2 regions of the Gilliamella sp. B3023 genome follow, and region 1 is predicted to be linked to the other one. Evidence: riboswitches for the same ligand, from Rfam matches in the RefSeq annotation. Region 1 holds a riboswitch; the other holds the start of a gene.
The links. A riboswitch is a leader RNA that binds a small molecule or an ion and turns the genes downstream of it on or off. The one in region 1 is predicted to bind thiamine pyrophosphate.
Positions count from the first base shown of each region.

Region 2: another riboswitch for thiamine pyrophosphate. It lies ahead of thiM (hydroxyethylthiazole kinase); the one in region 1 lies ahead of thiB (thiamine ABC transporter substrate binding subunit).

Region 1 covers NZ_JAFNNH010000030.1:691-7,379, reverse strand. The annotation lists partial or broken gene J3U16_RS11745 (hypothetical protein) at 1-1,015, shown strand, start outside; gene argS (arginine--tRNA ligase) at 1,426-3,159, opposite strand; TPP riboswitch at 3,676-3,784, shown strand; gene thiB (thiamine ABC transporter substrate binding subunit) at 3,825-4,823, shown strand; gene thiP (thiamine/thiamine pyrophosphate ABC transporter permease) at 4,837-6,417, shown strand; gene thiQ (thiamine ABC transporter ATP-binding protein ThiQ) at 6,395-6,689, shown strand, end outside.
Region 2 covers NZ_JAFNNH010000003.1:155,132-162,998, forward strand. The annotation lists gene J3U16_RS03105 (M20 aminoacylase family protein) at 1-580, opposite strand, end outside; gene J3U16_RS03110 (heavy-metal-associated domain-containing protein) at 1,010-1,216, shown strand; gene thiD (bifunctional hydroxymethylpyrimidine kinase/phosphomethylpyrimidine kinase) at 1,413-2,225, opposite strand; gene thiE (thiamine phosphate synthase) at 2,237-2,878, opposite strand; gene thiM (hydroxyethylthiazole kinase) at 2,878-3,663, opposite strand; TPP riboswitch at 3,716-3,817, opposite strand; gene trkA (Trk system potassium transporter TrkA) at 3,872-5,233, opposite strand; gene trpS (tryptophan--tRNA ligase) at 5,348-6,343, opposite strand; gene J3U16_RS03140 (phosphoglycolate phosphatase) at 6,367-7,062, opposite strand; gene rpe (ribulose-phosphate 3-epimerase) at 7,055-7,732, opposite strand; gene J3U16_RS03150 (Dam family site-specific DNA-(adenine-N6)-methyltransferase) at 7,772-7,867, opposite strand, start outside.

The DNA of each region.
Region 1 (6,689 bases):
TACAGGTTCTTTAAGTTTATCTATCGTCGATAAAAACGGTCAAACGGTATCACGTAATTCAGTGTTAACGACTTGTAATTCTCCTTACAAGGTTACGTTATCTAGTACTAACGGCACATTATCTACTCGTTACGGATTTCCTAATCGTAGTACTTTCAGTGCTAGTAATGTGACTTATTACGTCAATCCTAAAGCTGGGCCTGTGGTTTGTTTCGTCAGACCTAATTTAATGTATGGTAAGCGTGGTGATGATAGTTATACCCCATCTTGGGATTTTGCTGGCCCAGCTTCGATGTGGGACCCTGATAGGGGGTTTCTCACTCAAAAAACAGACCCTCTCTATTACGGTCAAAACTTTCCTACTACAGGTCTTAATGGATTGTACTTTGATTTAGATATTAGTGGTAGTAGTCAGCCATTGTCTTGGTCTCCAGTTTCTCGGGGTGGTATCACAGTCACAATGTCTAATTCTACTGCTACAAGCGTACGCGTTACTTTAACTGGTCCTTACGCTACCACATCCCAGCATCGTTCAAACAATCCTGGTCGTATTTCTACACCATCTTTGCCTCAGACATTCGAGTTGGTCGGTCGTGACAATAATGGTACTCCAGTTGTTAAATATGGTTTTACATTGAAGCAGTGGTTCGTCAACCGTGATTTTATTCCGGGCTTGTATCATGATCATTTATCTTGGTGTAATCGTATTGGTTATCGAATGCCTCGCCTAAAGGATTTAACCAACTCGGTTCGTATAGCATATCCTACTATCTCTGGCGCCACCCCTTCCTCGCCGGGTAATCATTACATGCGTCATATAGGTTCTGGCTTTTTCACTGAGTGGGGAAATATGGGCGATTACTCTAGTGTTAGCTTCAAAAAAGAAATTAGTGACAATTATTTCTGGACTAGTGACCCGGATTATGGTTCTGATAACAGGTTTCTCGTGAGTCCAATCAACGGTTCAGTGAATTATAGCTACGTCAACTACTATGGGCTTTGCGTCTATCCTTAGCTCTTATTCCTTCGTCCTTAATCCTTAGGGCCGGGGTTGGGGGTGAGGAAAAAAGTATTAAGCAATTAAAAGAAAGCTACGAGTCAACGTCGTTTAGCCATAAAAAGCGATTTTGTGGCTTAGCGACGTTTGAATTACCCGCGGGTTTATTTTTGAGGTGTTTTATCACAAAAAAAGTTGAGGAGCGGGGTTTTTGAGGTTCTAAATCCAACTTTTTAATATTGTTTTATATGAATAATCCAGCTTTAAGCTGTGGCGTTTAGTTGTGTTTTTATATCAAAAAGTTGAGGATTTTTGGGGGATGAATTTGGTTTTATAAAACTCCCCTCAATTTTAAACACTGAAATTTTTAAGATGTTTTTAAGTGGTGATATACCACCGATATTGAACAATATCGGTGGCTGGTTTTGTTACATTTTTTCAACCGTTTTAATACCAAGCATATCTAAACCGGTTTTAAGGGTTTTTGCTGTTAAAGATGCCAGTTTTAGACGGCTATGTTTCAAGTCTTCATTTTCGGCTGCCAAAATTGGGCAGTGCTCATAGAAGCTAGAAAATAGAGTGGCGATATCATACAAATAGGCGCACAGCACATGCGGTGTGCCTTCTACAGCAACGGTTGAAACGGTTTCATCAAATTGAATTAATCGAATTGCTAATGTTCGCTCTTTGTCCGTGCCTAAATTGATATTACCAGTTAAGCTATCTTCGTTGATATTTGATTTTCTAAACACCGACAGTACGCGTGTATAGGCATATTGTAGATATGGTGCAGTATTGCCTTCAAATGACAACATGTTATCCCAATCAAAAACATAATCGGTGGTACGATTTTTGGATAGGTCGGCATATTTCACTGCGCCAATCGCTACTGCATCAATCACTTTGGCAAGTTCTGTTGGAGAAAGATCGGGATTTTTACTTTTAATGAGTGCTTCTGCACGCTCTGTTGCTTCGTCAAGCAGGTCGTTTAATTTTACGGTATCACCTGAGCGAGTCTTAAACGGCTTGCCGTCTTTACCTAACATCATTCCAAACATGTGGTGTTCAAGTTTTAAGGATTCTGGTACATATTTCGCTTTATGTACGATATCCCAAACTTGTTCTAGATGTTGGTGTTGACGTGAATCGGTATAATATAAAATACGTTCAGCATGAAGTGTTTCGTAACGATATTTTACACAGGCAATGTCGGTTGTTGCATAAAGATAGCCACCATCACGTTTTTGGATAATAACGCCCATTGGTTCGCCTTCTTTATTTTTATATTCATCTAGAAATACGACGATGGCACCGTCACTTTCAACCGCTAATTTTTTCTGTTTTAGATCGGCAACAATGCCTGGTAGCATACTGTTATAGATGCTTTCGCCCATTGTATCTTCAACCGATAAGGTGACATTAAGGCGTTTATATGTGGCAATGTTTTGTGTCATGGTGATATCCACCAGTTTTCGCCACATTTCACGACAATATTGGTCACCACCTTGAAGTTTTACGACATAATTACGGGCTTTTTCGGCAAAGGCTTCGTCTTCGTCGTAATGTTTTTTTGCTGCGCGATAGAACGATTCTAAATCTGAAAGTTCCATGTCATTGGCATGTTCGTTTTCCATTTTTTCAAGATAGGCGATTAACATCCCAAATTGGGTTCCCCAATCTCCAACATGGTTGGCTCGGATAACATTATGACCAAGAAAGCTTAATACTCGGACACTAGCATCACCAATAATAGTTGAGCGTAAATGGCCGACGTGCATCTCTTTTGCTACGTTTGGTGCAGAGTAATCAACCACAATAGTTTGTGGTTTGGCTGGTAAAGTAATATTCAGTTTATCACTATTTAGCGCGACTTCGTTTTGTTCAGCAATCCAACTATCTTTTAAAAAGATATTAATAAAACCAGGACCGGCGATCTCGATTTTATCGGCAATATCATCAATATCAAGATGTTGTAAAACTTTTTCAGCTAATGCTCGTGGTGGCATTCCCAATTTTTTAGCGGTAGACATGATACCATTTGCTTGGTAATCACCAAATTGGGCTTTAGCTGATTGCTTGATTAAAGCGTCGCAGTTTTTATCAGCACCCGCCATAATCATTGCTTGAGAAACACGTTGTGTTAATAGTTGTTGAATATTCACACTGAACCTAATCGATTAAAATAAAATGCCCAATATAATACTGATAAATTGATAAATTGTCACTGTGGGATTAGTTAAGGACAAGTAAATAGCTGATTCTTTTATAAACAAAATTTTTTTATTTAGATGTAATTTATTAACTTAATTATAAAATAGATAAAAAAATAAAGAGAAAACAGGTGCCGAAATTTATTTAACTACCTGATTATCAATATCCTTTTGCTCTTTTCAACGTTGGTGTTTGCTCAAGGCCATCTGCAACAACTCAGATTCACAATTGACAAAATAGTATGATAATTATGGTGAAAATATCTTTTTGGATGAATATGCAAAACTCACTCCCCCCTTAAATAAGCAAGAAATCGATTTTCCGATTACAAATGGGGCTAAGCCGAAATTTTATAAAGCTATCAGTTTGATCAAGCGCAGTTACTCTCTTCCAAAATCATAGATAAGTTTGCAGGCAACCGTTGAAGGTAACTATTTACAATTATACCTTCACCCTCTAAACTAATGTCGTTCTCAACGGGGTGCCCTAGTGGGCTGAGAGTGTCAGATTGACTGACATAACTCGTCGAACCTGAACTGGATAATGCCAGCGGAGGGATTTGAGTTATTATATCTGCTCAAACCTTTTGTCTTTTACCTATTTCTTTGGAGGCAAAATGTTTTGTAAAAACTTTTTACTACCTGTTATTTTTCTATTTTCACTTTTTAACCCATTAGCCAATGCAGAACTGCCTACTTTGACGGTTTATAGCTATAATTCCTTTATGTCACAATGGGGACCCGGTGAGGCTATCAAAAAAGGGTTTGAAGCCCAATGCAATTGCCAACTTGAGGTTGTGACATTAGGTGATGGTGTGTCGGTTTTAAATCGTATTCGTCTTGAAGGCGATAAAACGAATGCGGATGTTATTTTAGGGTTAGATAACAACCTATTAGAGCAAGCCAAACAAGCGAATATTCTTATTCCTCATCAAATCGCTAAACCCGACAATCTTAACACCAATTGGTGGGATGATAGTTTTATGCCTTATGATTTTGGTTATTTTGCTTTTATCTACAATAATAACAAAGTCAAAAATCCACCTCATTCTTTACATGAATTGGTCGAAAATAAAGCCGGTTGGAAAATCATCTACCAAGATCCAAGAACCAGTACACCAGGACTCGGTTTACTATTTTGGGTAAAAAAAGTTTATGGTGATAAAGCAGCCGAAGCGTGGCAACAAATCGCTAAAAACACGGTGACGGTCACCAAAGGTTGGAGCGAAGCTTATGGTATGTTTTTAAAAGGCGAAGCGGATTTTGTACTTAGTTACAGTACATCGCCAGTGGCACATATCATTAATGAAAACGAGCATCACTACGAAGCAGCTATTTTTGATGAAGGGCACTATCGTCAAGTTGAAGTAGCCGGAATTATTAAATACAGTCAAGAAATTGACCTAGCGCGCCAATTTTTACGTTATTTGCTGACACCTGAAGTCCAACACCAATTTGCTGAGAAAAATGTGATGTATCCGATTATCAAAACGGATCTACCTAATGCCTTTGCGCAAATTAATTCGGTCAATAAATCGTTAGAATTTGAGCCAGCAGAGATTGAAAAACATCAAAAAGCTTGGATTCGAGAATGGCAATCGGCAATTAGTAAATAGATCCGTATCGCCAATGTTGAAATTTAAATCGTTATTACCCGGAATGAGTGCAGCGAGCTTAATACTCATTATCTTAAGCTCGGCGCTTATTGCTATTTGGCGATTTGCCTTAGAGTCAGGAAATTTGACGATTTATCTTGATAGTTATGTGCTTCATATTGTTTGGATCACTTTTTATCAAGCTTTGTTATCGACAATACTTTCGCTGGCATCAGCAATATTAATGGCTAAGGCGCTCTCCTTTATTGATTTTAAAGGTAAAAAGTTACTGATAAAAATAATGCCAATTACCTTCATTTTACCCGCTTTAGTGGTTGTGACAGGGTTGTTGTCGGTATATGGGCAACAAGGTTTACTGGCTTACATTTGCCAAGTACTGCATATCCCATTTTCATTTCCTATTTATGGCTTGCAAGGTATTTTGTTGGCGCATGTTTTTTTGAATTTTCCTTATGCTTGTGTGCTCTTTTACAAAACATTAAACAGTGTTGCTATAGAACAAAGACAGTTAGCGGCACAACTTAATTTTTCAACATTTACCTATTTTAAATTACTTGAATGGCCGTTACTTCGTAGACAAATATTGCCTATGGCAGCACTTATTTTTATGCTCTGTTTTTCGAGTTTTGCCATAGTGCTTGCATTGGGTGGTGGTCCAAAATATACCACGCTGGAAGTGGCTATTTATCAAGCTGTGCGAGACTTTGATCTATTACAAGCCGCATTACTATCTTGCGTGCAGTTGGTTTGCTGTATTGTTTTTATCAGCTTGATGCAGAAAATAAATAGAAATGATAGAAAGCTGAGTGTTAAATTTAGTCACTCCAACTATCAATTACCGATAACCAATTGGTTAAAAATGATTAGTATGATAATTATCGTAATAGGGGGATTATTTATATTGTCCCCGATGATTACTATACTTTTTCAAGGTTTCTATTTTTTCCAAATCTCATTACTCACATCGATGTTGCAACAAGCCTTTCTCTATTCAATCCTTATTGCTATAGGTTCGGCTATGATAGCGATGTTACTTGGGTTACTTTTGCTATGGACCAATTGCCGACTATTGATTAACCAACAACGTCAATTAAGCAATCGGCTTATGATGGTTGCCTCCTTGATATTAGCTATACCAAACATGGTATTAGCATCGGGATTGTTTTTATTGTTATTCGGTTTTAGTCATAACACTGTTTTTATCTGCTTATTAATTATGGTTTGTAATGGGTTAATGGCGTTACCTTTCATCCTTAAAAATTTAGCTACGCCGATGTATGATATTACGGCACGCTATTGGCAATTAACCCAAACCCTTAATATCAATGGTTTAACGCATTTTTATTTGGTCGATTTCAAGGGGTTAAAAAGTCTTATGCTGATGAGTTTTGCCCTTGCTGCCATATTGTCATTGGGCGATTTTGGGGTAATAGCTCTGTTTGGCGGGCAGTCGGTGACCACGTTACCTTATTATTTATATCAACAGATATCGCATTATCATTATCAAGAAAGTATCGTGACAGCCGCGATATTATTACTTTTATCCTTTAGTTTATTGGTTGTGATGGATTATGATCGAACTTCAAAAAATTGAATATCAATATGACAACTTCAACATGCACTTTATGCTAAATATTGCTGCTAAAGAGCGGGTTGTTATTGTCGGTCCAAGTGGCGCGGGCAAAAGTACATTACTTAGCTTGATTGCGGGGTTCATCTTTCCTAAATCAGGGCAAATCATCTTAAATAACCAAAATGTCACAACAACGTTACCCGGTAAACGCCCGGTATCGATGCTATTTCAACAAAATAACTTATTTAGCCATCTAACGGTTGAACAAAATATTGCTTTAGGCATTAAGCCGA
Region 2 (7,867 bases), on a different contig from region 1:
TCCCTTTGATGGTGATATGAATCGTATCGGATGAAGCCATAAGAGCACCGCTTTTAAAATAAAAATGGCCTTCCTTAAATCCGGGCATATTGTGAATACCGAAAATCACATCACAAGGAAATTGTTTAAATAAACCCTCATCGACCATCACTTTCCCACCATATAACAACTCTTCAGCTGGTTGAAAAATGACATGTAAAGTCCCATCAAAGTTGCGTGTTTCGGCAAGATATTTAGCTGCACATAGCAAAATAGTGGTATGCCCATCATGACCACAACCATGGAATTTACCATGGCTAACACTGCTCCAAGGTTTACCCGAAGCTTCAACAATAGGTAATGCATCCATGTCAGCTCTAATACCTATTTTCTTATTACTAGCGCCATTTTTCAAAACACCAACGATGCCAGTTTTTGCTAGACCACGATGAACCTCATAGCCCCATTCAGATAGCTTATTTGCAACTAAATCACTGGTTTTTTTCTCTTCAAAACCTAACTCAGGATGTTTATGAATCTGATGTCGAATATCAACAAATTCTTGTTCTGTTTTTCTAATCGTTTCCATAATATGCTGCATTTTAGGCTCCTAATTAACCTGAATATCGTTTATGAGAAAAAATAAAAATGGAACTATACATCTAAGTTAAAATTATATTTAAAAACAAAAACTAACTTTATTATCAAAACCACATAGATGAATAAATATACAATCTAATTTTGTATAAGTCGATTATTTCTGTTATTCAATTTTTATTCTTGAAGGATAACCTTGATTATTTTTCTTGGCACCATGGTTTATTTGAGTATAAAGGAGCAGAAACGCTCAATCATTACGATTTATTAATAACAGATATAAATCTTATAAATTTTCATTATTCTGAGGTGTTTTTTTTGTAGGCTTATTGGCGTAATATAATCACTATACTTTATATGGCAGACAAATTTATTTTAATTATAGATGTTCCAACGTTGCACTAGATGAATTATTAGATAACAAAAGGGGATAATGATGAAATTAATCGTCGATAATATGAGTTGTCAACATTGTGTTAAAACCATTACTAAAGCAATTAATGATATTGATCCTAAAGCTAAAGTGACCGTTGATTTAGCGAAGCATGAAGTTGATATAGAAGGTGGTACTATCTCACAAGAAGCTGCAATTCAAGCCGTTAATCAAGCGGGGTTTGAGTTTGTGGGTATTTCGTATTAAGGCAATACTATTTACAATTTCTCATTTTAAACGATTAAGACAATCGCTTAAATACTAGATAATACAAATATCCAATAGCCTCTATTTGACTAGATAATGCACTAAAAAAGTTTTCATATACTTCATTGGCACGGATTGTCGATGAAGTATAAAGCTGTTGAAAATAGCGTTTGCCGAAAATACCACATTTAGCTTTCTAGCCTTTTCCTGCGGTGTCCCACCATTGATAAAAATGGTGAGTAGGTCCAATTCCTTTACCAATTTTCAAATTATCTGCATTTTCAATGGCACCTTGTAGGTATTTTTTTGCTTGTTTAACGGCTTCTTCTAACTCATATTTTGGTAGTAATGCTGCAATAGCTGCCGATAATGTGCAACCTGTACCATGAGTGTTTTTAGTTTGGATACGTGGTGATGCCATTCTGATGATCTTTGTTGGCGTGATTAGATAATCCGGACTTTCTTGACTTGGCAAATGTCCCCCTTTCATTAATACTGCCTGACAGCCTAATTTGAGTAGCTCATAACCCTGTTGTTGCATTTCATCTTCGTTTTGTGCCTCATGACAATCAAGTAATGCTGCTGCTTCTGGAAGGTTAGGGGTGATGATGGTGGCGAATGGTAATAGCAATTCTCGAATAGCGGTAATGGCATCATTTCTCAATAAAGGATGCCCCCCTTTGGCTATCATTACCGTATCAAGAACAATATTGGCAATAGGATTATTGCTTAATAAATGATTAACCGTGGTTACAATCTCTTTATTCATCAGCATACCGATTTTAACGCTATCAATATGGATATCTTGATAAAGTGTGTTAAATTGAGCCTCAACAAATTCGGGTGGCACTGGGTATATGCTATTAACACCTTGTGTACTTTGTGCGGTTAAAGCAGTAATGACTGACATCCCATAAGCGCCAAGCGCTGAAAAGGCCTTTAAATCGGCCTGAATACCTGCACCGCCACTAGGATCGCTACCAGCTATAGTTAATGAAATTGTTGTCATGGTTTAGTTTCCTATCTTGCTTGTCTTATTTTTCTTATTAAATCAGATGTTGCATTAGCAATATCTCCTTGCCCGCAAATTGCGGATACAACGGCAATACCTTCAATGCCAGTTTGAATCACTTCAGTTAAATTGTTTACACCGATACCACCTATCGCAACGGCAGGGCATTGTTTTGCTTTAACAAGTTCAGTCAATTGGGCGATGCCTATTGCTTCTGCTGCATCTTTTTTGGTGGGGGTTGGATAGATAGGGCCAATACCTAGATAATCGACTAGTTGCCAAGGAACGCGCTCAAGTTGCGAATAATTAGAGACTGAAAGCCCTATCCATTTATCTTCTCCAATTAATCGTCGTGCAACTTCGACAGGTAGATCGCTTTGTCCAACATGAACACCATCGGCATCGACAGCTAAAGCTATATCAATATGATCATTAATCAATAGTGGAACTTGAGTGTCGATTAATACTTCTTTTAAAGCTTGGGCGGCTTTATACCAATTTTTACCTGAATATTCTTGTTCTGAACGTAATTGAACGGCAGTAACACCATTTTCAACTGCAAACTTAGTGGTATTAACCATACCATTTATGCCATCACAAAGTACTGGGTCAAGTACTAAATAGAGTGTTAAATCAAGTTGCTTCTTCATCAAAAATCCTTATTTGTGGTGAAAAGAGAAAGTTGGTCAATAATTGACATAGCAAAAGTACCTAGCCCTTGCTGTTTATTAGCGAGTTCACCCGCTTTTTTCATCATAAAGCAGGCTGAAGCAGTAGCCTTTAAATGATCTTCAGAACTTGCAATCAATGCAGCTACAATCGCAGATAATGAACAACCAGTACCAGTTACTTGTGTTAGCGCGATATCACCCCCAACAATGCTATAAACCTGCTCACCATCTGTGACATAATCGGTCTCACCTGTTATTGCAACAATGGTTTGATATTTCTTGGCTAATAGCATTGCCGCATCTAATGCAGAATCAGTAGAATCCAGCCCATCAGGCCCTTTTGATGATGATTGTTGACCACTTAATGCTAGAATTTCTGAAGCATTTCCTCGAATAACTGTCGGTTTAAATGTTAATAATTGCTTAGCAATTTCAGTACGATATTTCAATGCTGCTCCAACTGCGACAGGATCTAATACCCAAGGAGTTTGATTAGCTTTTGCGGCGGCTAGTAACATGCTTTTAGCGCTATGACTATTGATCGTACCAATATTAATTAACAAACCATTTGCAATGGCAACAAAGTCCTCAACTTCTTGCTCAGCTACCACCATCGCTGGTGAAGCCCCAATCGCCAAAAGAACGTTAGCGGTGTAATTTTGTACCACATCATTGGTAATACAATGGATTAAAGGTCGCTTCTGATGAACTTGCTCAATAAAAGGAATGGCATCTTGATTTGAAAATAATTTAATGACCGACATATTCTTTCCTTATCTAATAAATAATATTAAGGGAAGAATGTGTCAAAAGCGGTAATTAAGACAGAGACTTCCCTACGCTGGCATGATCCAGATCAGGTTCAACGGGTAAATTCTCAGTTTTTTGCTCTAACAAAAAACACCCCGAGTCTAAATAACAAATTTGGATAAAATTGAATCTATTATGAACTGAGTTTAAAAATTAAACAAGTTATTGTAATAATCTTTCTATATCACTAATGGCGCGTCTATCCGGTAAGAAAATTATTAAATGATCGCCATCTTCAATCATTAAATCCGTATTTACTATAATTACATCTTCACCACGAACCACGGCACCAATCGTAGCACCTGAAGGTAATTTTAAACTGTTGATATTTTTACCGACTAATTTTGAATTTTCGGCTTCACCACGAGCAACTACTTCGACAATTTCTGATTCACCTTGGCGTAATGAGACAACTTTAACTACACCTGTTTGCCTAACATGGCTTAGTAGTTCTGAAATAGTGGCATGTTGTGGTGAAATCGCGATATCAATAACACTATCGTTAATCAATTCTAAGTAGGCTTGTCGCTGGATAAGAACGATGACTTTTTTTGCCCCCATTCTTTTTGCCAGCATAGATGACATAATATTGGCTTCATCATCGCTAGTGACCGCCACAAACAGATCGGTTAACTCGACTTGCTCTTGCGATAATAATTCTTGGTCTGATGATTCACCATGTAACACGGTGGTATTAACTAACTGCTCAGCTATTAATTCAGCTTTTTCTGCATTACGTTCAATCAACTTAACTTGATAATCATTCTCTAAACGTTTAGCTAAAGCAATGGCAACGCCACCACCACCGCTAATAATAATACGTTTATAAGGTTTTTCTAGCCTTTGTAGTTCACTGGTTACTGCTTTAATGTTGAGGGGAGGGGTAATAAAATAAACCATGTCTCCAGCTTCAATTAAAGTCGAACCTATTGGACGAATAAAACGATTTTGACGATAAATAGCAACAACACGCGCTTCGACATGTGGTAAATGCTCTTTAAGTTCGGACAGTTCGCTCCCCACTAACGCACCACCGTAATAAGCGGTTACAGCAACCAAACAGACACGATTATCATAAAACGAAGCAAACTGTAGAGCACCAGGATATTGAACTAATTGGCTAATATGATTTGTAATTAAGTTTTCAGGAGCAATAATATGATCGATGTTGATACAATCTTTATTGAAGAATGGGTATCTTTCATCGTTATATTCAGGAGCACGGATTCTAGCAACTTTTTGTGGAATATTAAACATCACATGCCCAATCTGACAAGCCATCATATTTACTTCATCAGAATTGGTAACGGCAACTAACATATCGGCTGATTCCGCGCCAGCACTCTCTAATACTTGTGGGTAAGAGGATTTACCGCAAATGACTTGTAAATCAAAACGCTCTTGCAAAGATTGCAATTTATCATGATCTTCATCAACGACAGTCACATCGTTCTGCTTTTCAGTTACTAGATATTCAGCAAGTGCACTACCAGTTTGGCCTGCACCAAGAATGATAATTTTCATAATAAACCTATTATAATCAAAAGGCCTCAAGCTAACTCATTATTAGAACAATAGAGCTCATATCAATTAAAGCCGTTTGATATTGTTTAGTAATAATCGCAATCTTATTTTAGATTATACAAAACCGATTGCGTCATAAACCTTCTTCAACGTAGGCTCTGCTTTAGCGCGAGCTTTTTGTGCTCCTTCTTGCATAATTGAAAGAAGATAATTTTCATCATCTCGATATTGATGATATTTTGCTTGTAAACCGGTTAACATCTCGATAACTTGATTTGCCACCTCGGTTTTTAGATGACCATACATTTTGCCTTCAAACGCTTTTTCAAGTTCAGCAATCGGCTTACCTGTAATACCTGTCAAAATATCTAACAGATTTGAAACACCGGCTTTGTTTTTTGAATCATAACGTACAACAGGTGGTTCGTCTGAATCGGTCATTGCCCGTTTAATCTTCTTCTCGACATCTTTCGGATTCTCAAGTAAACCAATAACATTGTTACGATTCTCATCTGATTTAGACATCTTTTTGGTTGGATCTTGTAAAGACATCACACGAGCACCTACTTTAGAAATAAACGGCTCAGGAACAGTAAAAATATCGCCATAAAGTGCATTAAAACGCATAGCGATATCACGTGATAACTCGAGATGTTGTTTCTGATCATCACCTACAGGAACTAAATTAGCTTGATATAACAAAATATCAGCAGCCATTAATACTGGATAATCAAATAGCCCGGCGTTAATATTTTCAGAGTGACGAGATGACTTATCTTTAAACTGCGTCATACGGCTCAGTTCACCAAAATAAGTATAACAGTTCAACGCCCAACCTAATTCAGCGTGAGCTGGTACTTGTGATTGAACAAAAATAGTACTTTTTTGTGGATCGATACCACACGCCAAATAAAGCGCTAACGTATCAAGTGTTGCTTTTCGCAACTTATTAGGATCTTGACGGACCGTGATCGCATGTTGATTGACAATACAATAAACGCAATCATATTCATTTTGCAAAGACACCCAATTCTTCAAAGCCCCTAAATAGTTGCCTAATGTTAGTTCTCCTGATGGCTGAGCGCCACTAAATACAATTGGTTTACTCATAATTTATTCCTAATTTATACTCATTATTTTTTTGCATCAGCCTTTGGCTGAGGTAATAAGGTTAATATATCTTTAAAATCATCAAATAAAAAATCAGGCTTGCTAGATGCAATCGACACCCCATAATTATAACCATAACTTAACGCCACTGTTGGGCAATTAGCATTTTTAGCAGCAGTAATATCATTCTTTGAATCACCAACAAACAGCAACTGATCACTAAACAATCCAAAGGTTGCCATGACTTGATAAAGTGGGGCGGGGTGTGGTTTCAACTTAATCACATCACCACCACCAAGTACCAATGAAAAGTATTCTTTAATACCTAATGACGTCAATAAAGCAGGTAAAAATTGCGCAGGTTTATTGGTAACTAAAGCTAAGGGATAATGATTTTCATAAAGCGTTTTTAAGGTTTCTTTAACATGCGGGAATAGCGTTGTTTGCTCATCCATAACCTCATCATAATGATGATTAAACAACTGTTTCGCTTTATTGAAATCCTCTTTAGACGGATTGCGACCAATCACGTTGAATACGCGTTCGAGCATGACATCAATGCCATTACCGACCATGTTTTTTACTTGCTCATTAGTAACGGTGGGTAACTCCAAATCTGCTAACATCTTTTGTGCAGCTAAGGCAAGGCCAGGCACACTATCGACTAAAGTTCCATCTAAATCGAAAGCAATAGCTTGAATATCATTTAACTTAGCCATGGTTAACACCTTCTAATTCTTTACGCATTGCATCAATTACGGCTTTATAATCCGGTTGACCAAATATTGCCGAACCAGCAACAAACATATCAGCACCCGCTCTGGCAATTTCAGCGATATTATCAACTTTAACACCACCATCAATTTCTAAACGAATCTTTCTGCCAGACTCAATAATGCGCTGTTTAACTTGTTGCAATTTTTTTAGAGTACTTGGTATAAATGATTGTCCACCAAAACCTGGATTAACGCTCATTAATAAAATAATGTCGACTTTATCCATCACATAATCCAAATAATCTAACGGCGTTGCAGGATTAAGTACAATTCCTGCACTGCAACCATGATCTTTAATTAATTGCAAAGAACGGTCAAGGTGAATAGTAGCTTCAGGGTGAATAGAGATATTAGTTGCGCCAGCTTTGGCAAATGAGGTAATTAAATCTTCAACCGGCGAAACCATCAAATGAACATCAATCGGAGCCTTAATACCATAATCACGAAGAGCCTTACAAAACATACTACCCATCGTCAAATTTGGTACAAAATGGTTATCCATTACATCAAAATGGACAACATCGGCACCAGCGTCTAATACTTTCTGCGTATCTTCTCCAAGACGAGCAAAATCAGCGGATAATATTGATGGTGCAATAATAAACTCTTTCATAACATACCTCTACTAATAAAACCTTATACATAAAATAGGTTATTTTTGGTACAAGGCTAATATTTCATCAATTTTTTTGCGTCCTTCGCCAGCACAGCTAATTGAGCGTCGCATTTCTGCACGGTAAAGATAACG